DNA from 3 places in the Castellaniella sp. genome. Region 2 is predicted to be linked to each of the others. Evidence: predicted binding sites of a transcription regulator. Region 2 holds the regulator's gene; each other region holds the start of a gene.

Region 1 (8,395 bases), on a different contig from region 2:
CCACGCCATCGGCAAAAGCATCACCCTTCCCCAGCCACAGCCAGGTCAGGGGGCCGGGAATCACGGGTCGTGCCTGATAACCCAGGGCCTGGGCTTCCGCCACCTGCTCGAACAGGGCTTCGTTGGCGATCCGGTAAGTCTGGCCCGGATGCAGTTCGGGCACAATATAGTGATAGTTGGTATCGAACCATTTGGTCATTTCGCAAGCTGCTGCAGGCGTGCCCGAAGGCGCACGGCCACGCGCCATCCGAAACAGGGTATCCAGTGCCACGGGCGCATCGTCGGGCTGACCAAAACGGGCGGGTACGGCACCCAGCAAAGTCGTCCACTCCAAAATCTGGTCATACCAGGCAAAATCCCCCACTGGCACCCATTGCAAGCCAGCCTGGGCCTGGGCCGCCCAGTGGCGCGCCCGCAATTCACGCCCGGTCGCCAGCAGGCTGGCTTGATCGACCTTGCCTGCCCAATAGGCTTCTTGTGCCCGTTTCAGTTCGCGCGCTGCCCCAACACGCGGAAAACCAAGATTATGAATAATTGTCATGCTGTGCCCCTGTTAATATTAATACTACTCAATGAACAGTATTGTGCACGGAAGCACGCCGAATAAAAAATCAAATCACACACTTATTACATGAGAAATATTCATGCTAGAGATTCGACACCTGGAAACCTTGCTGGCGATTCGGGACGGGGGCAGCCTGCAAGAAGCCGCTGAGCGCCTGTACGTCACCCAGTCCGCCCTATCCCACCAACTGCGCGACCTGGAAGTCCGCCTGAAGACTCCTTTGCTGAATCGCCGCACCCGCCCTGCCCGCCTGACCACCGCCGGGCTGCGCCTGGTGGCGCTGGCAGAAGATGTCTTGCCCCGTGTGCGCGCCGCCGAACTGGAGCTGCGTCGCCTGTCTGCCGGGCACGCAGGGCGGCTGCACGTGGCCATCGATTGCCACTCGTGCTTTCAGTGGCTGATGCCGACGCTGGACGCCTTTCGTAAAGACTGGCCCGAAAGTCTCGCTGGACCTGTCCGCCGCATTTTCGTTCGCGCCCTTGCCTGCCCTCACCCGAGGCGATCTGGATGTGGTGATCACGTCCGATCCGGAAACACTGGACGGCGTGCTGTATACGCCTTTGTTTTCCTACGAGTTAGTCCTGGCGGTATCCAGCCAAGGGCCGCTGGGCACAGCCCAGGAGATCAGGCCAGAGGATCTGGCCGAACAAGTGTTGATTACCTATCCGGTGGATCGCAGCCGACTGGATATCTTCACGACGTTTCTGGACCCGGTTGGCATCGAGCCCACAGCGATTCGCACCGCCGAGTTGACCCCGATGATTGTGCAATTGGTGGCCAGCGGCCGAGGGGTGGCCGCGCTACCCAGTTGGGCGTTGGATGAATACAAAAACCTGCCCGGTCTGCGCATCTGCCGCCTGGGCGGCGGCATCTGGCGGACCTTGCAGGCAGGCAACCGGGCGGAAGATGCCGAAACGCCTTATATGCAAGCGTTTCTGGAGCAGGCCAGAAAGATTTGTTTCGAGACTCTGCCTGGTATCCGGCATGCTGTCGGCTAATCAGAGGGCAGCCGCCCCCTAGTGATCTGATCGGCCCGACAGCAGGCGGCTGATGACATCGCCTGAAAAGCCGCGCCCCGCCAAAAACCGATACTGGCGGGCGTAGTCCCGAGCGTCCAGGGGCGGCGCCGCAAATTTTTTTTGCCAGACATCCTGTGCACGGGAAAATTCGGTGGCTTGCAGGGTGTCCTGGATGTCGGCCAACTGAGTGTCATCCAGCCCCTGCTGGCGCAAGGCGCCCAGGATACGTCGCGTGCCCTGACGGGCGGCAGTACGGTGCGCATACGCCTGGGCATAGCGCTGGTCGGACTGCCAGTGGTCTTTTTCCAGGGCGTCCAATACGGCTTGGATGGCGTCGGAATCATCGGAATAGGCAGAGAGTTTTTGCTGCAGCTCCAGGCGCGAGTGCTCGCGCCTGGAGAGATAGGCGATGGCCCTGGCCTTCAGGCTGGGGCCTGGGCGGCCCGGCTTATTCTGCATCCGCAACCGGGGCGGAACCTGCGTCCGCAGGTGCAGGTGCGGTGGGCCGACCGGGAGCGGGCTCGGCACGCAGGGTGACACCGTGCTGTTCGCGGACCTTGTTTTCGATTTCAAAGGCGAGATCGGGATGTTCTTTCAGGTATTCGCGGACATTGTCCTTACCCTGGCCAATGCGGGTGCCTTCGTAGCTATACCAGGCACCGGCCTTGTCGACGAAGCCGGCCTGTACCCCCAGATCGATGATTTCGCCCTCGCGGGAGATGCCCATGCCGTACATGATGTCGAATTCGACCTGTTTGAAAGGAGGCGCCACCTTGTTTTTGACGACTTTGACGCGGGTTTCGTTGCCCACGACTTCGTCGCCTTTTTTAATGGCACCGATACGGCGGATATCCAGGCGCACCGACGAATAGAATTTAAGCGCATTGCCCCCCGTGGTGGTTTCCGGATTGCCGAACATCACGCCGATCTTCATGCGGATCTGGTTGATGAAGATCACCATGCAATTGGCGCGCTTGATGTTGGCGGTGAGTTTACGCAGGGCCTGGCTCATGAGGCGGGCCTGCAGACCGGGCAGGGAATCCCCCATGTCGCCTTCGATTTCGGCCTTTGGAACCAACGCCGCGACCGAATCGATGACGATGAGGTCGACCGACCCGGAGCGCACCAGGGCATCGGTGATTTCAAGGGCCTGTTCGCCGGTGTCGGGCTGGGAAATCAGCAGGTCTTCGAGGCTGACCCCGAGGCGCGAGGCATACTGGACGTCGAGCGCGTGTTCGGCGTCGACAAAAGCGCAGGTGCCGCCGATTTTTTGCATTTCAGCGATGACCTGAAGCGTCAGCGTCGTCTTGCCGGAGGATTCCGGGCCGTAGACTTCGACGACGCGGCCACGAGGCAAACCACCGACGCCCAGGGCGATATCCAGCCCCAGCGAGCCGGTGGATACCACCTGAATATCGTGTTCGATCTGGTTATCGCCATAACGCATGATCGAGCCTTTGCCAAACTGCTTTTCGATTTGCGACAGCGCGGCGGCAAGCGCTTTGGCACGTTCAGGGTTGGCCTTGCCGGTGCGTTCGTCCATGGAGGGGTTCCTTTTTTTCGGGGGAGATTTAAATGCGGTCATAGGGAAATTATGGCATTAAATTATACTGTATAAATCAACAGTTGTGCTGGACTTGTCCCAGTCTTTGCCAATCCATGGGCCAGTATCCTTCCTTTATCGCCATCGTTAACCCTAAATGACGCTGGGTGACACCCATGAGACAATCAGCAACATCCGGGTGACTAGCACTTTCTTCCCCTGGCCACCATCTCCCATACCCTGGATGTCATTCCCGCCATGCGTATCCTGATTGCCGAGGACGACAGTATTCTTGCGGATGGACTGTCCCGATCGCTGCGCTACGACGGCTATGCCGTGGATGTAGTCCACGACGGGTCCAGCGCTGATTCCGCCTTGCAACTGCAAAGCTTCGACCTATTGATTTTAGACTTGGGCCTGCCCAAGCTGAACGGCCTGTCCGTGCTGCGTAAATTACGCCAGCGCGGCACTCCCCTGCCCGTGCTGATCCTGACCGCAGCCGATTCCATCGAACAGCGCGTCGAAGGCCTGGACCTGGGTGCCGATGACTATATGTCCAAGCCCTTTGCACTCACTGAACTCGAAGCCCGGGTGCGTGCCTTGATCCGCCGCCACGGGGGCGGGCGCGCTTCGACCCTGCGCCATGGCCGCCTGGCCTTTGACCTGAATGGCCGCATCGCCACCATCGACGACGCTCCCCTCGAACTCTCTGCCCGCGAAACCAGCCTGCTGGAAATCTTTCTATCGCGCAGCGGCCGCATGATCAGCAAACACCAGCTCGTCGACTTGCTGTGCGAATGGGGCGAAGAAGTCACCACCAATGCCATCGAGGTCTATATTCATCGCCTGCGCAAAAAAATCGAGCCCGCCGACATTCATATTCTGACGGTGCGCGGCCTGGGATATTGCCTAGAGCCAGAAGGCCGCAGCCGAGTGGCCGACGCCGCTGCCGTGGGTTGATGCCATCCATGTTTGCCAACCGGAACCCGGCAAACAAATCACGGCCCAGGCGCCACACAACGCTATTGGGCCGCATTTTGTTGTGGATGATTGTGCCGCTGTTCGTCCTTTGGTCGGTTGGCATCGTCATCACCTATTTTATTTCCCTGAATATCGCCAATTCGCCCTACGACCGCACGCTGGCCAGCCACCTGCGCCTGCTGCGCCACGAGGTCGAGCAACAGCGCCTGAAACAGGGCGTTGTCCTATCCGAGTCCGCCCGCACCGTGCTGACGGGCAACACCGAGGACACCCCCGCCACCTGGCAGATCCTGGACGCCAATGGCCATCTGATCGCGGGCGACGCCAGCATCCCCACCCCCCAGAACTGGACGTATGACATTGACCAGATCCGCTATCGCAACGCCACGCTGAACCACCGCGCTATCCGCATCGCCTATATATGGGGCGGGCGCGACCGTGACGGCACGGGATTTTTGACTGTCGTGGCCGAATCCGCCGAAGCCCGCGCCACCTTGCAGCAAGAAATTCTGACCGGGATGCTGACACCGCAACTGATTATTTTGCCGCTGGCGGCCATGCTGGCCGGACTGGGTTTGACTCAGGGCCTGGAGCCCCTGAGCCTGCTGCAAGAACATATGCGACGACGCAAACCCAGCGACCTGTCCCCGATCCGCGACGACCTGGCCCCCGCCGAAATCGTGCCGCTGATTTCTGCCATGAACAACGTGCTGCAACGCCTGGCGGCCTCGATCGAGTCCCAGCGGCGCTTTGTGGCCAACGCGGCGCATCAGCTTAAAACCCCATTGGCGGGCATCCGCACCCAATGCGAAATCGCGCTGCGCGAGCACGAACCCACCCGCATGCGCGATAGTTTGCAACAATTGATTACGGGTTCGCAACGCGCCACCCGGCTGGTCAACCAACTACTCTTGCTGGCCCGTGCCGAGTCCCTGGACCCGACCCAGTCCCGCACGACTGAACAACTGGACTTGAATACCCTGGCCGCAGAAACCACCAGCAACTGGGTCGCCAATGCGATCAAGCATGACATCGATCTGGGCTTTGAATCGTCCGATCAGCCGCTCCCCATCTTCGGCAACCGCACCATGGTGCAAGAACTACTGAACAACCTGATCGACAATGCCCTGATCTATACCCCGGCTGGCGGCCAAGTCACCGTCCGCGTCCTGGCCGATGGCGACCAGCGTATCTGCCTGGAGGTCCAGGACACCGGGCCTGGCATTCATCCTGACGAGCAAACCCAGGTCTTTGATCGCTTCTATCGAATATTAGGCCAACAAGCCGAAGGCAGCGGACTGGGTCTGGCCATCGTGCGCGAAGTCGCCGACCACCATCAGGCCACCATCGCGTTCCTGCCACCCGGCAACCACAGCGATCCCACCAGCGCCGGGACCCGCTTGCGCATATCCTTCCCACGCGACCAGATCCCCAGGACCCGCACATGAAATCCAGCTCTTTCATGATGTCTGACCCCAACGATAACGAGCGCCGCCCCATGACCCACGAAGAACGCCGGGTCATCCTGGCGTCCTCCATGGGCACAGTCTTTGAATGGTATGACTTTTATATTTACGGCTCGCTGGCAGCCATCATCGCCCAGCACTTTTTCTCCGGGGTCAACCCCACCGCCGGCTTTATCTTTGCATTGCTGACATTTGCCGCCGGCTTTGCCGTGCGGCCTTTTGGCGCCTTGGTGTTTGGCCGTCTGGGCGATATGGTGGGACGCAAATACGCCTTTGTCGTCTCCATCCTGATCATGGGGCTCTCCACTTTTCTGGTGGGGGTGCTGCCCTCATCGGCCTCCATCGGCACAGCCGCTCCCCTGATCCTATTGCTGCTGCGACTGCTGCAGGGCCTGGCGCTGGGGGGGGGAATACGGCGGGGCTGCGGTCTATGTGGCCGAACACGCGCCCAACCACCGCCGCGGATTTTTTACCAGTTGGATACAGACGACTGCCACCACCGGCATGTTTCTGTCCTTGGTGGTGGTGTTGGGCACCCGCGCCACCCTGGGCAACGAGGCCTTTGAAGCCTGGGGCTGGCGGGTGCCATTCCTGATTTCTGTGCTGCTGCTGGTGATTTCCGTCTGGATTCGGCTGCGGCTGCACGAATCCCCGGCCTTTACCCGCATGAAATCCGAAGGCCTGGTGTCCCGCGCGCCCATCAAGGAAGCCTTTGGCCGCAGGCGCAATCTGCGATTGATTCTGCTGGCCCTGATCGGCCTGACGGCTGGTCAGGCAGTCGTCTGGTATACCGGACAGTTCTATGCCCTGTATTTCCTGACCGAAGCCCTGGGGGTGAACGCCAATATCGCCAATGTGCTGGTGGCCATGTCGCTGCTGCTGGCCTGTCCGTTTTTTCTGGTGTTCGGCGCCCTGTCCGACCGCATTGGGCGCAAGCCCATCATCATGGCCGGCTGCCTGATTGCCTGCCTGACGTACTTCCCGGTCTTCAAGGGCCTGACCCACTATGCCAACCCTGCGCTGGAACGCGCCCAGCAAAACGCCCCCGTCTATGTGGTCGCCGACCCGAATAACTGCGTCTTGCAGTTCAACCCCATCGGCACGGCATTGTTCACCAGTTCTTGCGATCTCCTGAAGGGCTTCATGGCCTCTCATTCGGTCCATTACGTCAACCAGCCAGCGCCTGACGGCACGGTTGCCTATGCCTTGGTCGGCACTCAGCGGATCGATTCCTTCGAAGGCACAGACTTATCGCGAGCGGAATTTGCCGAACGCAGCACCGAGCTACAAGCGGCGCTGACCTACGCAGTGCGCAGCCACGGCTACCCCGCCTATGCCGATCCATCCCAGATCAACTACATCATGGTGCTGGCGCTGCTGTTTTTCCTGGTGCTGCTGGTCACCATGGTGTACGGCCCCATCGCCGCCATGCTGGTCGAGATGTTTCCTACCCGCATCCGCTATACCTCCATGAGCGTCCCCTATCATATCGGCAATGGCTGGTTCGGAGGATTCCTGCCGCCGGTGGCTTTTGCCACCGTGGCCACCACCGGCAATATGTATGACGGCCTGTGGTATCCCATCATTGTTTGCGTCATGACCCTGGTGGTGGGCACGTTGTTTGTGCGCGAGACGCGCCACAATGACCTGGACGCCCCCTAGAGGCCCCGCACGCGCCCTACCGCAAACTCACCAAAACCATCGCGTACAATCAAGGCCCTTCTTATCCTTGCCTGACCTGACACGACCATGTGGTTCAAGAATCTCAAGCTCTACCGCCTTGCCCCCGATGTCCAACTGACGATGTCCGATCTGGAAGCCGCCCTGGAGCCCCTGGCCTTTCGCCCCGGCAGCAGCCAGGATAGCCAGACCTCGGGCTGGATGCCGCCGCGCGATGACAGCGGCCTGGTCTACGGACAGCACGGCCAGTTCCTGCTGCGCCTGCAAACCGAAAAAAAACTGCTGCCCACCACTGTGATCAATCAGGCCAGCAAAGCCCGCGCCATCCAGATTGAAGAACAGCAGGGCTACAAGCCCGGGCGCAAGCAAATGAAGGAAATCAAGGAACAAATGACGATGGAGCTGCTGCCCCGCGCCTTTGTCATTGCCCACGATACCCGGGCCTGGATCGACACAGTCAACCGCTGGGTCGCGATTGACGCGGCAGCCACCGCCCGCAGCGACGAGATCCTGGGCCTGCTGGCCAAGACCATGACTCCGTTTCCCATCGTGCCGCTGCACGTCGAGATGTCACCCGCCGCCGCCATGACGCTATGGCTCAGCGAAAATGAAGCCCCGGCAGGGTTCACCATCGATCAGGACACAGAACTGCGCTCGACGGGCGAGTCGCGCGCCACCGTGCGCTATGTGCGCCAAAGCGTGGATGCCGACGAAGTACGCCGCCACATCGAAGCGGGCAAGCAATGCACCCGCCTGGCCATGACCTGGAACGACCGCGTATCCTTTGTGCTGACGGACAACCTGGACATCAAGCGGGTCGCCCCGCTGGATATCCTGAAGGAACACCAGGACGCCCAGGCCGCCAATGAAGCCGAGCAATTCGACGCCGATTTCGCCCTGATGACGGGCGAACTGGCCCGCATGCTGAATGACCTCGTGACGGTGCTGGGCGAAAAAGCCTAGTCCATCCCGTGAAACACACTGTCATCCGGTCCGATGTGCGAAGGCGGCGCCCAGGTCACATCCCGCAATGAATGCTGCACCAGGCCTTCTACGCCTAGCAGCACCGCAAAAATCGCCATCCGGACCGGAATGCCATTATCGGCCTGGCGAAAGATCGCCAGACGGGAATCATGGTTCA
Region 2 (8,395 bases):
ACCAATGAATCAAGGACAAAAAATGTCCTTTAGCGTAGCAATCAACTTGACGACATTCGGGTTCTCAATGCGGTAGTACAGCGTCTGCGCCTCGCGCCGATACGCCACCAGGCCTTCGCCCCGCATCCGGGTCAGATGCTGCGAGAGCGCCGATGGGCTCAGGGGAACGCTTTCATTGAGCGCTCCGACGCTCATTTCGCCATGAATGATCAACAGACACAGCACCACCAAGCGATTAGGATTGCCTACCGCCTGCAGCAATGCAGCAGCTTGTGCGGCACTGTCTTGCAACAGTTCGATGTCGGACTTTTGTTGAGCCATATCAGAAGATATTCAATCTATAATTTAGAAAATTCTTAATTTAGTATATTATAAAATAAGATTTTTAGAAAGCGCCTTGCCCAAACCAAAGGGCGTGGCAACTGCCCCCGCATCCACCTGAAAACAGGAGTTCCTCCATGACCGTTGCGCCATATAAACAACTCACCCAGACCATCTCGACCAACTTGGCCCAGTTGCACAAGACTCAGGCAGGCGTGATGAAAAGCTTTGGCGACATGGGCAAGGCCGCCATGGCAGGCGGTGCCCTTGATTCAAAAACCAAAGAACTGATCGCCCTGGCCGTCGGCGTCGCCGCCCGCTGTGATGGCTGCATTGGTTTTCACACCAAGGCGCTTGCGCGCCTGGGCGCCAGCCACGAAGAAGTGCATGAGGCCCTGGGCGTGGCCATCTACATGGGCGGTGGGCCAGTGGCAATGTATGCAGCCAATGCCGTCGCTGCATTCAATGAATTCTCAGATCCGGCCCACGACTGAATAAAAAAAGCCCCAGTCATACTGGGGCTGCCAAGGCAAATAGAGGATGGGACGGAAGGGTCAGGCTGCCTGATACTGCAGGGCGCGCTTGCGCACCAATTCAAGCACGCCCTGACTGGCATCCTCGATGTAGTCCAGAACCTTATTGAAGCCTTCTGGGCCACCGTAATAGGGATCAGGCACTGTGGCTTCCTCGTATTCGTTGGAGAAGCGCATCAGCAGCATGAGCTTATGCTGATAGATTTTCGGGCAGCGTTGCTGCAGCGCCGACAGATTTTCCCAATCCATGGCGAGGATCAAATCGGCGTCGCGAAAATCGTCAGCCGCGATCTGACGGGCTACATGAGCCGACAAATCGTAGCCGCGTTTACGCGCAGCGGTTTGCGCCCGCGCGTCCGGGGCCTCGCCCACGTGGAATTGGTGGGTGGCGGCTGAATCGACGCTGATGGCGTCGGACAGACCTGCCTCGTCGACCAAGTGTTGGAAAACGCCCTGGGCAGACGGGGAACGGCAGATATTGCCCGTGCAGACAAAAAGTACCTTATGCATGATAGGTGAAAGTGTGAGGGAAAACCCGGAAATTGGCAAGCTTTTTTATTCAAGATTCATAAAAAAACCTCGTGATGTCAGAACTTTGCAAAATCCGACATTCGACCCATGCGCCCGATGACAGGTCTGAGGCAAACGGCATCTATGACAATAAGGCACGGTCCTTGAGGGCGCGCAGGGTATCCCGCACAGCAGCAGCCTGCTCAAACTCCAGATTGCGGGCGTGCTCGTTCATGCGCTGCTCCAGGCGCTTGATTTCGCGTGACAAGGCCTTTTCATCCCCCAACATGGATTCATCGAAGTCCGTCGCCAGCGCAAGCGGCGCCGCCGCGACGGACACCCCATCGATCAAGTCGCGCACGACCTTGTTGACCCCACGCGCCGTAATGCCATGTTCGATGTTGAAAGCCTGTTGTTTTTCTCTGCGCCGGGCCGTTTCATCCATGGCCCGACGCATGGAGTCCGTGATCCGGTCGGCATAGAGGATGGCCCGCCCATGAAGATGCCGGGCTGCCCTGCCTATGGTCTGGATCAGGCTGCGCTCAGAGCGCAAGAAGCCTTCCTTGTCGGCATCCAGAATCGTGACCAGCGAAACCTCGGGGATATCCAGCCCTTCGCGCAGCAGGTTGATGCCCACCAGCACATCAAAAGCCCCGAGACGCAGATCGCGGATGATCTCCACCCGCTCGACCGTATCGATATCGGAATGCAGGTAGCGGACCTTGAGGCCGTTTTCCTGCAGGTATTCGGTCAGGTCCTCGGCCATGCGCTTGGTCAGCGTGGTGACCAGGACTCTTTCGTGGCGGGCGATGCAGAGTTTCGCCTCGCCCAGCAGGTCATCCACCTGAGTGGCGGCTGGACGTACTTCAACCACCGGATCAACCAGGCCGGTAGGCCGCACCACCTGTTCGACGACCTCGTCGGCATGGTCCGCCTCGTAAGCCCCCGGCGTGGCAGAAACAAACACGCATTGCGGCATGCGGGCCTCGAATTCCTCCAGTTGCAAGGGCCGATTATCCAGCGCTGAAGGCAGGCGAAACCCAAACTGCACCAGCGTGGCCTTGCGTGAACGGTCACCCCGGTACATCCCCCCCAACTGCCCAATGGTGACGTGACTCTCGTCGATGAACATGAGCGCACCGGCAGGCAGATAATCAATCAAAGTGGGTGGGGGTTCGCCAGGCGCAGCCCCCGACAGATGGCGGGAGTAGTTCTCGATGCCCTTGCAAAACCCGAGTTCCTGCAGCATTTCAAGATCAAAGCGGGTGCGCTGTTCCAGACGCTGGGCTTCAACCAGATGGCCGTCAGCCGTTAGGTTGACCAAGCGCTCACGCAACTCGATCTTGATGGTCTCGATGGCGCGCAGCACGGTTTCGCGCGGCGTGACATAGTGGGAACTGGGGAAAATCGTGAAGCGCAGCAGATTCTGTACCAGCTTTCCAGTCAAGGGATCGAACAGGTCCAGGGATTCGATCTCATCGTCGAACATGGTGATGCGCAACGCCTGTTCGGCGTGTTCAGCAGGAAACACATCGATGGTCTCGCCTCGGGCGCGGAAGGCTCCCCGCCCAAAGTCCGTGTCGTTGCGTTCGTACTGCATGGAAACCAGCCGCGCCAGAACTTCCTGGCGACCAATATGGTCGCCAGTGCGCAAGGTCAGCACCATGGCGTGATAATCAGCCGGATTACCGATCCCGTAGATGCAGGACACCGTGCCAACGATAATCGTATCCTGGCGTTCCAGCAGGCTTTTGGTGGCCGACAAGCGCATTTGTTCGATGTGTTCATTGATGGACGAATCCTTTTCAATGAACAGATCGCGCGACGGCACATAGGCTTCGGGCTGGTAATAATCGTAATATGACACGAAATATTCGACGGCATTTCGCGGGAAAAATTCGCGCATCTCGGCATACAGCTGGGCGGCCAAGGTTTTATTCGGCGCCAGCACGATGGCGGGACGGCCCGTGCGGGCAATCAGATTGGCCATGGTGAAGGTCTTGCCCGAACCTGTCACCCCCAGCAAAGTCTGACACATCAGGCCGTCGCGCACGCCCGCCTCCAGCGCATCGATGGCGGCAGGTTGGTCGCCAGCGGGCGGATAAGGCTGATACAGCTGAAAAGGACTATCCGGGAAATACACAAAGCCCGGAGAATTTTTCTGGTTCTCCATGGTTCGCCTAGACATTATTCGGGTTAACCCCTTATTATCACATCGTTGGCCTCTGTGACCAAGACCATTTCTCTTTTGTCTCAACGGTATCTCATGACCTCACTATTCGCTTCTGTCGAACTCGCCCCTCGCGACCCTATTTTGGGTCTGAACGAACAATTCAAAACCGATAATCGGTCCACCAAGGTCAATCTTGGTGTGGGCGTCTACACAGACGACAACGGCCAAATCCCCTTGCTGAAGGCCGTGCGCCAAGCCGAGGCCATCCTGTTCGAACAGGCCGCCCCGCGCAACTACCTGCCGATCGATGGGATTCCCGGCTATAACCATGGCGCTGCCGCCTTATTGCTGGGGGAAAAATCCCCGCTGATGGCGGATCACCGCTCCCTGACCGTCCAGACCCTGGGCGGCACCGGTGCCCTGAAGGTCGGCGCAGACTTCCTCAAGCGCATCCTGCCCAATGCTCAGGTCGCCATCAGCAACCCCAGTTGGGCCAACCACGAAGCCCTGTTCTCGGCTGCGGGCTTCCCCGTGGTCAGCTACACCTATTACGACGCCGCGACTCATGGCCTGGATTTTGCCGGCATGCTGGCATCGCTGAAATCCCTGCCCGCCGGCACCATCGTGGTATTGCACGCGTGCTGCCACAATCCCACCGGCGTTGACCCAACCCTGGACCAATGGCGCGAAATCGCCCAAACGCTGCTGGCCAAGCAACTGGTGCCTTTCCTGGACATTGCCTATCAGGGCTTTGGCGACGGCCTTGAAGAAGACGCCGCCGTGGTGCGCATGTTTGCCGATCTGGGCATGACACTATTCATCAGCTCGTCATTCTCGAAGTCGTTCTCGCTGTACGGCGAACGCGTGGGCGCCCTCACCCTGGTCACCAGCGGCGACGAGGAAAGCACCCGGGTACTCAGCCAACTGAAGCGCGTCATCCGCACCAACTACTCCAACCCGCCCACCCACGGCGGTGCAATGGTCTCCACCGTGCTGAACAGCCCCGAGCTATTCAAGCTCTGGTCTGATGAACTGGCCGGCATGCGTGACCGCATCCGCACCATGCGCCATCAGTTGGTCGAGCAAATCCACGCCCAGGGTGTCACTCAGGACTTCAGCTTCGTGAAGACCCAGCGCGGCATGTTCTCTTACTCTGGCCTGACCAAACCTCAGGTAGAGCGTCTGCGCGAAGACTTCGGCATTTATGCCGTCGGCAGCGGCCGTATTTGCGTGGCGGCGCTTAACAGCACCAATGTAGACTACGTAGCCCGCGCCATCGCCCAGGTTCTGAAGGGATAAAATCGAACACAGGGCAGTCCCTGCGGACTGTTCTGTGCCTATTTTATCGAAGCGGCCTGCAGGCCGCGACGCGGCTTGCCTTATTTGGCACATTCGGACAAAATACAGGCTGTGATTTCATCCAGTACCAGCCATGTCCACCAAGCTTACTACCCGCCAATCGCAGATTCTGGCGCTTATTGCACAGGCTATCCATCAGGATGGCCGCCCCCCTACCCGGGCTGAGATCGCCACGGCGCTGGGTTTTCGGTCGGCCAACGCTGCCGAAGACCATTTACGCGCCCTGGCCCGCAAGGGCTACATCCTGCTGGTGGCAGGCACATCGCGCGGTATTCAGCTGACGGCACTGGCCCAGGCCATGCTGACCATCCCCGGCGCCACCGCAACGCAACAAACCCAAGACACCTCCTCCCCTACTCGCCACGCCGCCAACGACACCGGCGCAGCCATGCCCCCAGGCGATCTGCCTGGGGCTCCTGCCTGGATAGAATCTGCCGATCACCGCATGCTGCCCCTGATCGGCCGCGTCGCCGCCGGCCATCCAATCCTGGCCACTGCACACATAGAACGCGAAATCCCCATCTCCGCCTACCTGTTCGACTCCCCACCCGATTATCTGCTGCGGGTGCGCGGCAGCAGCATGCGCGATGCCGGCATCCTGGATGGCGATCTGCTGGCGGTGCGCAGCACCCCCGAAGCCCATCACGGACAGATCATCGTGGCGCGCCTGGGAGACGATGTCACCGTCAAACGCCTTGATCACCAGGGTCGACACATACGCCTGCTGCCTGAAAACCCGGACTTTTCCCCCATCGACATCAGCGCCGCCGACGATTTCGCCATCGAAGGCCTCGTCGTCGGCCTGATCCGCACCAATAAGCCGCACTAATCACTACCCTGTCCAACCCCATCCAGGACAAACACCAAAATCATCAAAAGCCGGGGACAGATGCTGTTAGCTGCACCAGCAAAAAGCCCCGCTCCTGATTTCTCAGGGACGGGGCTTTTGCCTGGATCACGCGCCAGTTAATTACCTGGGCCGCGTGCCAGTTAATGCTTCAACACATCACCGCCTGCTGAGGACGCCGGTTTCGAGGCCGCCAGGGCCTCGGCGGCCAAGCGGGCGACCTCTTCGTCAGACAAAGGGGTCGGCATATGCTGCAAGGCGACCTCTAGCACCCGATCGATCCAGCGCACGGGTATGATCTCCAGGTGGTTCTTGACGTTATCGGGCATCTCGGCCAGATCCTTGACGTTTTCCTCTGGGATCATGACAGTCTTGATGCCGCCGCGCAGAGCAGCCAGCAACTTTTCCTTGAGACCACCGATTTCCAGCACCTCGCCACGCAGCGTGATTTCGCCCGTCATGGCAACATCCGAACGAACTGGAATACCGGTCAGTGCCGAAACCATGGCCGTGGTGATGGCGATGCCCGCCGAAGGACCGTCCTTGGGCGTGGCACCCTCCGGAAAGTGCACATGCAGATCGTGTTTTTCAAAAACCTGATCGGCAATGCCCCAATGGCGGGCGCGAGCCCGGACCACCGTGCGCGCCGCCTCGACGGATTCCTTCATGACATCGCCCAAGGAACCCGTGCGGGTGACCACACCCTTGCCCGGCATGTCGGCAACCTCGATGGTCAGCAGATCGCCGCCCACCTCGGTCCAGGCCAAGCCTGTGACCTGGCCGACGCGGTCTTCCTTTTCGGCCATGCCGAAACTGTAGCGCCGCACGCCCAGGTAATCCCCCAGGTTATCCGAATCCACAGTCAAGGACTCAGAGACCTTGGATACTTTCCGCCCCTTGGTGACGGGATTGGCGGACAAAAGACGCTTGACGGCCTTGCGGCAGATTTTGGAGATTTCGCGTTCCAGTGCCCGCACCCCCGCCTCACGCGTGTAATAACGCACGATATCCCGGACTGCGGACTCGGCCACACTGAGTTCGCCATCCTGAACACCGTTGTTCTTCATGAGCTTCGGCAACAAGTGATCAAAGGCGATATGGACCTTTTCGTCCTCGGTGTAGCCCGCCAGACGGATGACCTCCATCCGATCCAACAGCGCAGGTGGGATGTTCAGCGTATTGCTGGTGGCCACGAACATCACATCCGACAGATCGAAATCGACCTCGATGTAGTGATCCTGAAAGGTATGGTTCTGTTCCGGGTCCAGGACCTCTAGCAGTGCCGAGGATGGATCGCCCCGGAAATCAGCCCCGAGCTTATCGATTTCATCCAGCAGGAACAGGGGGTTGCGAACCCCGACCTTGCTCATGTTCTGCAGGATCTTACCCGGCATGGAACCGATATAAGTGCGCCGATGGCCACGAATCTCGGCCTCGTCACGCACGCCACCCAGCGCCATGCGCACGAATTTGCGGTTCGTGGCACGCGCCACCGATTGCCCAAGCGAGGTCTTGCCCACCCCTGGTGGCCCGACCAGACACAGAATGGGTGCCTTGAGTTTTTCGACCCGCTGCTGCACCGCCAGATATTCGACGATGCGTTCTTTGACCTTCTCCAGACCGTAGTGGTCTGCATCCAGGACTTCCTCGGCGTTGGCCAGGGCGTTGTTGACCCGGCTCTTTTTGTGCCACGGAAGATTGATCAGCGTATCAATGTAATTGCGCACCACGGTGGCCTCGGCCGACATGGGTGACATGAGCTTCAGTTTTTTCAGCTCGCTATCGATTTTCTTGCGCGCTTCCTTCGACATGCGGGCAGCCTCGATCTTGCGTTCGAGTTCCTCAATGTCGGCGCCTTCCTCGCCTTCGCCCAGTTCCTTCTGGATGGCCTTGACCTGCTCGTTCAGATAGTAGTCGCGTTGACTTTTTTCCATCTGTTTTTTGACCCGGCCACGGATGCGTTTTTCGACTTGCAGAATCTCGATTTCGGATTCCAGCTGGGCCAACAGGGATTCCAGACGCTGGGCCGCCCCCGGCATTTCAAGCAAGGATTGCTTCTGGTCGATCTTCAGTGGCAAGTGAGCCGCAATGGTATCGGCCAGACGGCCGGCTTCTTCGATCCCGGCCAATTGAGTCAGCACTTCTTGGGGGATTTTCTTATTGAGCTTGACGTATTGCTCGAATTGGGCCATCACGGCGCGGCGCAAGGCCTCGGCCTCGGTTTGGTCGGTTGTATCTTCGGGGACACCCGTCACCCGCGCCACGAAGTGGGTCTCGGCATCGGCCACGGCATGAATATGCGCGCGCTGCAGACCCTCGACCAGCACCTTGACAGTGCCATCGGGCAGTTTCAACATCTGCAGAATATTGGCCGCACAGCCGATATCGTACAAATCGTCCGGTGTAGGTTCGTCCTTGCCGGCGGATTTCTGGGCCACCAGCATGATGCTGTTGCCGGCCTCCATGGCCAGCTCTAGCGCTTTGATGGAACGCGGTCGCCCGACAAACAGCGGGATGACCATATGGGGAAAGACCACGACATCGCGCAGCGGCAGCAGCGGTAGATCCACAGGGTCCTGGGTCAGAATCTGACTAGCAGACATGGTTGCATCCTAAAACGGTTATTCCAATAAAAAAGGAAGCGCAGGCTTC
Region 3 (5,948 bases), on a different contig from region 2:
ATTGCATACACAGCGACGTTCGCAGACAAATGGGCAGTTGATGTCACCCGCCTGGCGGGTGATATCGTCCAAAGCGATTCCACTGATGATTTGCTTGTTGCCCTGGCTCGCTCTGGGAAAATTACAACTGCCGAGCAGCTGAGTATGCTCGTTGCGCATCATCGCCGTGTCCGGTCAGTTTGATCCCTTTGGCGATTTCGCCACAGCTGGTTATCTGCGAAATTCGCAGCGTGAGAAAGATCCTGCAGTCATCAAGGTTTTGGAGCATCAGATTTATAGGACGATGTTGCCAAAGGCTTTAAATTTTCTAGCCGGATTGCGCCGAATCGAGTATGCGGATTTTCTGCAGGTTCATCGGATTCTGTTTGAAGACCTTTATCCGTGGGCTGGTCAGGATCGCATGCAGACTATGCCAGATCGTGCTGTTGTCAAGGGAGAGGTTCGTTTTTGTGACCCTCTTGAATGCGAACGTGCTGTGCTCCATGGCTTGGAGTTGGCACAGGACAAAGGTTTGATGGTGAGTCAGCCTGGCCTTGTCATGGGCCTGTTTGCTTATGGCCATCCATTTTTGGATGGCAACGGACGTACGATGCTGCTGGTGCATGCGGAACTTTGTTCGCGTGCTGGTATGTCGATTGACTGGCATAAAACCAACAAAAACAGCTATCTTACCGCCCTGACAAGAGAGATTGCCGACCCAAATGGCAATCACTTGGATGCATACTTGCAGCCCTTCATTGGCCCACCGATTCCTCGTGCGCAATGGCTTCAGGCAGCTTCAGACTTACGTGGTCTTGAAGGCGGTGCTGGGCCTGCTAATGAGTACGCACCAAGATATACAGACCCGGGGGTTATGGCTCAACAGAAAGAATTTGAGCGACTCCGAGGCTATGACCTAGACATGGGTTTCTAGGCATTTCGAGGTCTGGATTTCAAACTGTATTTCATATTGATTGCTGGCTGGGGGCCTGTGGGCATGTGGTAAAAGCGGGTCTGCCTGTGGGCAATACCTGTGGTCAGGCGGTGGGCAGCGTAGCTGTCCACGGTCTGTCCATCAGGTTTGTCCATAGGCCGAGCGAAGCGAGCCCGCTGGTCTGCGCCGGCACGGCGCAGATTTCCATATGTCCATAGGTTCGTTTTGAAAAGCGTGTAGGGAAGATTTGGCATTGATAATTGCACCGATTCACCGCCAAATTTCAACCACCTGCCTCCAGTCCGTGGTGTACGCCGGTGTCATCCGATCCTGACGCATATGCCAAGCGGCATCAGGGTCAGATAAGGCGCTGGCCACCGAAACTGTGGCTCTGCCAAATCGGTGATTTAAGCCGTCGATGACCCCCATCAGTCTATTCTCGGACGGTAGCGCGGCAAAGAGATTGCCCTGCGCCTGGGCCATGTCAGACGCAGCCAGGTCGAGCAGGCACGCGCCCGCTTTCGCGTACTTGAATCCCGGCCGGAAAATCTTGCGTAATCCTCTGGACATAGCAGTCAGCAGCGTTGCTGTGTCGTCTGTGGGCTGGTCTAGCTGCTCGACTATGCTGCCCGAATATTGCGGATCTGTGCGAAATGGGCTTGTGCGTATAAAAATTTGGATTGCTGAAGTGCAAGTGCCGTCGCTGCGCATCTTCTCGGCGGCTCGGGTGACAAATAGGCTTAACGCCTGCTGCAGGGAAACAATATCAAGAACGGCGTGGCCGAAACTTCGAGAGCACATAATTTGTTGCCTCGCTGCTGGCACAGCTTCCCATCTCACGCACGACATTCCGGCCAGCTCCTTGCTGGTTCTGGCCAGCACGATTGAGAAAGTATCGCGGATCTCGCGATAATCAGCTTGGGCCAGGTCAGCAGCGGTGTGGATGCCCATGGCCTGCAGCTTCGGCGCCAGTCTTCTGCCGACACCCCATACTTCACCAACTGGCACGCGGCTGAGTACGCGCATAAGGCGGGCCTGGTCGATGGTTGTCAGGTCACAGACGCCCAGCAGCCTGGGGGTCAGCTTTGCCAGGTGGTTGGCCAGCTTAGCCAGCGTCTTTGTCGAGCCAATGCCCACGCACGTCGGGATGCCAACCCACTGACGCACGCGCTGGCGAATGTCCGTGCCAATTTCTCTGCCGGTACCAGAAATGCCGGTCAAATCCAGGAATGATTCATCGATGGAGTAGATTTCTTGTCTGGGTGAGAACTGGCCGACCACATTCATCATTCTGCTGCTCAGATCTCCGTAGAGATTGAAATTAGCCGATAGAGCCATCAGGCCCTGGGTCTCAAGGTGCTTGATCTTGAACCAGGGTGCTCCCATTTTGATGCCTAAATCCTTGGCTTCCTGGGTGCGAGCGATGGCGCAGCCGTCATTGTTGGATAGCACAACTAGGGGCCTGTTTTCCAGATCTGGACGCATGACTCTTTCGCAGCTGCAGAAGAATGAATTTCCGTCGATCAGCGCTATGCGCGGTTTTGCTTGAGCGTCCACGTCACCACCCCCCAAATCACCAGCTCCTGGCCGTCACGTAGCTCGATATTTGGAAAAGTCGGATTGGCGGCCATTAATCGCACCAACCCGCGCTTGCGATGCAGCGTTTTTACCGTGAACTCGCTGTCGACCACGGCCACAACGATATCGCCATGCCTGGCCTCCAGGGATCGGTCGACGATCACATAATCCCCGTCCTCGATCCCGGCGTCCCGCATCGATGGGCCACGCACGCGCATGTAAAAAGTGGCGTCAGGCTGATGGATCAGGATTCTATTGAGATCGATGCGCTGCTGCGTGTGGTCATCTGCGGGGCTGGGAAAACCACATTGTGTAGTCGCGACCGTGGCCCAGCATATTGCTGGATTCGGTTGGAAAGGAAGAGGGGCTGACATGGTAATTCACTGTATGAACAAACAGTGTTTTTTACCATGAAATATGCGTCCCAGTCAGCCCTGATGATGGATTTGTTGTGCGTTCATGATGATCCTTGTCAGGGTTCCCGGGAACGAATTCACGCATGCGTGAATTTGCGCTTGCGCTTTATTTTTACTATATTTATAATTCATTAATTATTTCGCTTTCTTGCGAGTTCCTATGAAATCCTTTGCTATGAAAATACTGGCTATCGCCTATCGTAAAGGCGGCGTTGGGAAATCCACGCTTGCTATACACCTGGCATACACTCTTGCTGCACAGGGTAAACGCGTGCTGTTGATTGACACGGACGAAGATGATTTGTCTGAGGCTTTTCCAGATCAAGCCGACTACAGCAATTGTTTAGTGGCCAGCAACTTATTTAAAGGATCTTTGGCCTGCGCGCCCAGGCAGGTTGCTGAGAATATTTGGCTTGTTCCCGCTGATCTTGAAGTCGTCGACGTCGATGATGCGACCCAGGGTGAACTGCCCGATTTGCGATCCACCATTCTGGAAAACTTTTCCGACTCATTTGATATTGCTGTGATCGACACCCCCCCTAATCTACAGCGACGGCTGATCAGTGTCCTGGCAGCTGCTGACGCGGTGGTATCTCCGGTGACGATCAGCTCTTTTTCGATTCATCGCTTGCCGAAATTCCTGAACACCGTCGAGTTGATCAGGTCCCGCTACAATCCCGACCTAAGAAATTTGGGTCTGGTCCCCTTCCTAGTGAATAGCCGATCTCGCAACGAACTGGAGGGTATTGCCTTCCTTTTGGAAGAATACGGTGAAGAAATGGTGATCAACCAGCCCATCATGCAACGTGCATGTGTACCTACGTCGCTTGCCTTGGCAAAACCTATCTTTCAGGCGCCTCGAAGCGGCAGCCAACGCCAGGCTTCTGCCGAAATGCGCAGTGCTTGCAATGAAATCATCGCCCGGCTTTACGCCTGACATCACAAAAAGGATTACTTATGAGTGTTTTTACTAAAGGCATCCGGAAATCCAAGCTGTCTGAATTTGAAGCCCCGCGACCAGGTGAGCAACAAATTGATATCGATACTGACCTGATCGATTTCTTACCCCAGCAGCGCTCCAAAGATAACCCTGGCCTGACAACAGAGGCACTGGAAGAATTAGGTGCAAACATCGTGGCCTTGGGCCAAATCCAGTCCGCTGTTGTGCGCCCGAACCCTGATGCACCTGGCCGCTACATCATGGTTGCAGGCGAACGACGTTGCAGAGCAGTGGCGCTGAAGGGCCTAAAGCTTAAAGCGATTGTTCGTACTCTCACTGAGCTGGAGCATCTTCGCATCCAACGGGCTGAAAATATTCACCGAGAGGCCCTGACGAACGCTGAAATTGCTCAGGCCTTGCGTGCTGACAAAGAAACCTTGGGCACATTGGAAGCCGTGGCCGCCGAATGGCAAAAAAGCACCAATTGGGTTTCTGAAAGACTGCGCTACCTGACGGCAGTTGAGTCTGATCCGGTGGTGCAACAAGCCATCGAGCAAGGTGTCAGCAGTGATGTGACAACCCTCAATGAGCTGAGTCGTCTGGCAAAACAAGATCCTGCTATCGCTGAGGACATCGTCTCGCAAGCAGCTGCAGATCCTGGTAGAAATATCCGACAGGAAGTCCGGGACCAGCTGAAGAAAAAGAAACCTCGCGATCCAGCGGCACCAAAGCCTGCAACTGCTCCTTCGTCACCTACGATGCCTGCGCCACAAACTGTTGCATCAACCCGTATTGATCACACAGCACAGACTGACCTTGCCAAAGTATTGATTTCTGACACAGTTGAAGTGATCAGACATCAGTCGATGTGGCAGTTGGCTGGGCATGAAGCCATTGAATTTTCGACGCTCGATGGCTTAGTAGCTGCAGTGTGGGGCGCGAACCCAGCTATTAAAGTAGTCGTACAAGCCAGTCCTGCAAAACAATAAAGCGATCTGATCGCACAAACGACCCGATCACGTAAACTATCCTTATGGAGGTGGTATGGTATCTAAAGTTATCCTCGGGCTTTTCATAGTCGCCATCGGTGGTGTGATCGGTTGGTTTGCCCCCGAATCGTGGCGGAACTCACAGCAGAAGATGCACAAGAATATAGAGCAGTGGTTCAGAGAACGATGCAGAAAAAACGCTTAACCGACCTAGAGTTTATGAGCCTGGCTGCCGAGATGGGCGAAGTACGTAACGTCCAAGCCCAACGGCTGGCGTATGCGGCCCTGGTGGATGGGCGCACACTTGCAGACATAGCACGGGAGTACGGTGTCACGAGCCCGTGGGTGATGCAGTGTCGGGACCTGTGGTGGGACGCCTACTTGCGCCTGAAATGCTTCCCGCCGGGATGGGTCAAAGCCACCGTCATTGCCCCCGAACCCGAACTAAAGCAATTTTTGGACGATATCGAAGTCCTACGCCAGGCATACCTGGCAAAAGGTGGCGAATAATTCACGCATGCGTGAATTTGCTGTACCCTCCACTGTAATCCCATATTCGGGAATCATATTCCGCATTTGAATGTGCCTTGCTGGCACTATCCAAATATGGGAAAAAAAATCGTCGATGAACTGAGCAGAACGCTCAAACGGGTCACGGGACATGGCACTCGCTATCCTCAACTGGAAGTGATTGCGAGTCGTACGGGCGTCAGCAAATCAACGATTGCGCGTGCACGCACAGGTGAAACCGCACTGAAAATTGATAATTTGGAAGACCTGGCCAAGGCTTTCGGCATGGAGGCCTGGCAGCTCTTGGTGCCAGGCGTTGAGCCGGATAAGCCCCCTATTTTGGTGGATTCCCCTGAAGTGGCTGCCACGACGGCGTGGCCGTTTGCAGATATTGTCAGTCTTGAGGAATACAGAAGCCTGCCGGTTGAAGACCAAATGGCAATTCGCGAATATATTGAGATGAAGGTGCACAAGCACGCAAGCAAAACATTTCGTCCAGACAAAGCCGGCTGATCTAGTTCAACCAGTGGTGCTGTTGCGTTTGATTTGCATTAACGGTCAGCTTCTTGAGTGATCTCAGTTTAGCGCTTGTCTTTGTATAC

The links. Region 2 encodes LexA, which represses DNA repair genes until DNA is damaged. Its sites were predicted from a motif close to ACTGTATNNNNATACAGT; they were not measured.
Region 1: the regulator LexA is predicted to act here: its motif matches at 3,194-3,211, upstream of recA (recombinase RecA).
Region 3: the regulator LexA is predicted to act here: its motif matches at 2,874-2,891, upstream of VDP81_RS03180 (translesion error-prone DNA polymerase V autoproteolytic subunit).

The regions. Positions count from the first base shown of each region.
Region 1 is NZ_JAUCCU010000001.1:146,226-154,620, forward strand. It holds gene metE (5-methyltetrahydropteroyltriglutamate--homocysteine S-methyltransferase) at 1-541, opposite strand, end outside; partial or broken gene VDP81_RS00725 (LysR substrate-binding domain-containing protein) at 645-1,563, shown strand; gene recX (recombination regulator RecX) at 1,582-2,043, opposite strand; gene recA (recombinase RecA) at 2,033-3,127, opposite strand; gene VDP81_RS00740 (response regulator transcription factor) at 3,386-4,087, shown strand; gene VDP81_RS00745 (sensor histidine kinase) at 4,096-5,556, shown strand; partial or broken gene VDP81_RS00750 (MFS transporter) at 5,607-7,236, shown strand; gene VDP81_RS00755 (recombination-associated protein RdgC) at 7,324-8,217, shown strand; gene VDP81_RS00760 (aspartate carbamoyltransferase) at 8,214-8,395, opposite strand, start outside.
Region 2 is NZ_JAUCCU010000002.1:604,750-613,144, reverse strand. It holds gene VDP81_RS14470 (metalloregulator ArsR/SmtB family transcription factor) at 10-321, opposite strand; gene VDP81_RS14465 (carboxymuconolactone decarboxylase family protein) at 459-815, shown strand; gene VDP81_RS14460 (low molecular weight protein-tyrosine-phosphatase) at 876-1,367, opposite strand; gene uvrB (excinuclease ABC subunit UvrB) at 1,507-3,537, opposite strand; gene VDP81_RS14450 (amino acid aminotransferase) at 3,631-4,836, shown strand; gene lexA (transcriptional repressor LexA) at 4,970-5,725, shown strand; gene lon (endopeptidase La) at 5,887-8,346, opposite strand.
Region 3 is NZ_JAUCCU010000001.1:642,838-648,785, forward strand. It holds gene VDP81_RS03165 (hypothetical protein) at 1-183, shown strand, start outside; gene VDP81_RS03170 (Fic family protein) at 152-913, shown strand; gene VDP81_RS03175 (Y-family DNA polymerase) at 1,184-2,470, opposite strand; gene VDP81_RS03180 (translesion error-prone DNA polymerase V autoproteolytic subunit) at 2,443-2,865, opposite strand; gene VDP81_RS03185 (ParA family protein) at 3,068-3,844, shown strand; gene VDP81_RS03190 (ParB/RepB/Spo0J family partition protein) at 3,865-4,836, shown strand; gene VDP81_RS03195 (TrfB-related DNA-binding protein) at 5,023-5,346, shown strand; gene VDP81_RS03200 (helix-turn-helix transcriptional regulator) at 5,443-5,859, shown strand.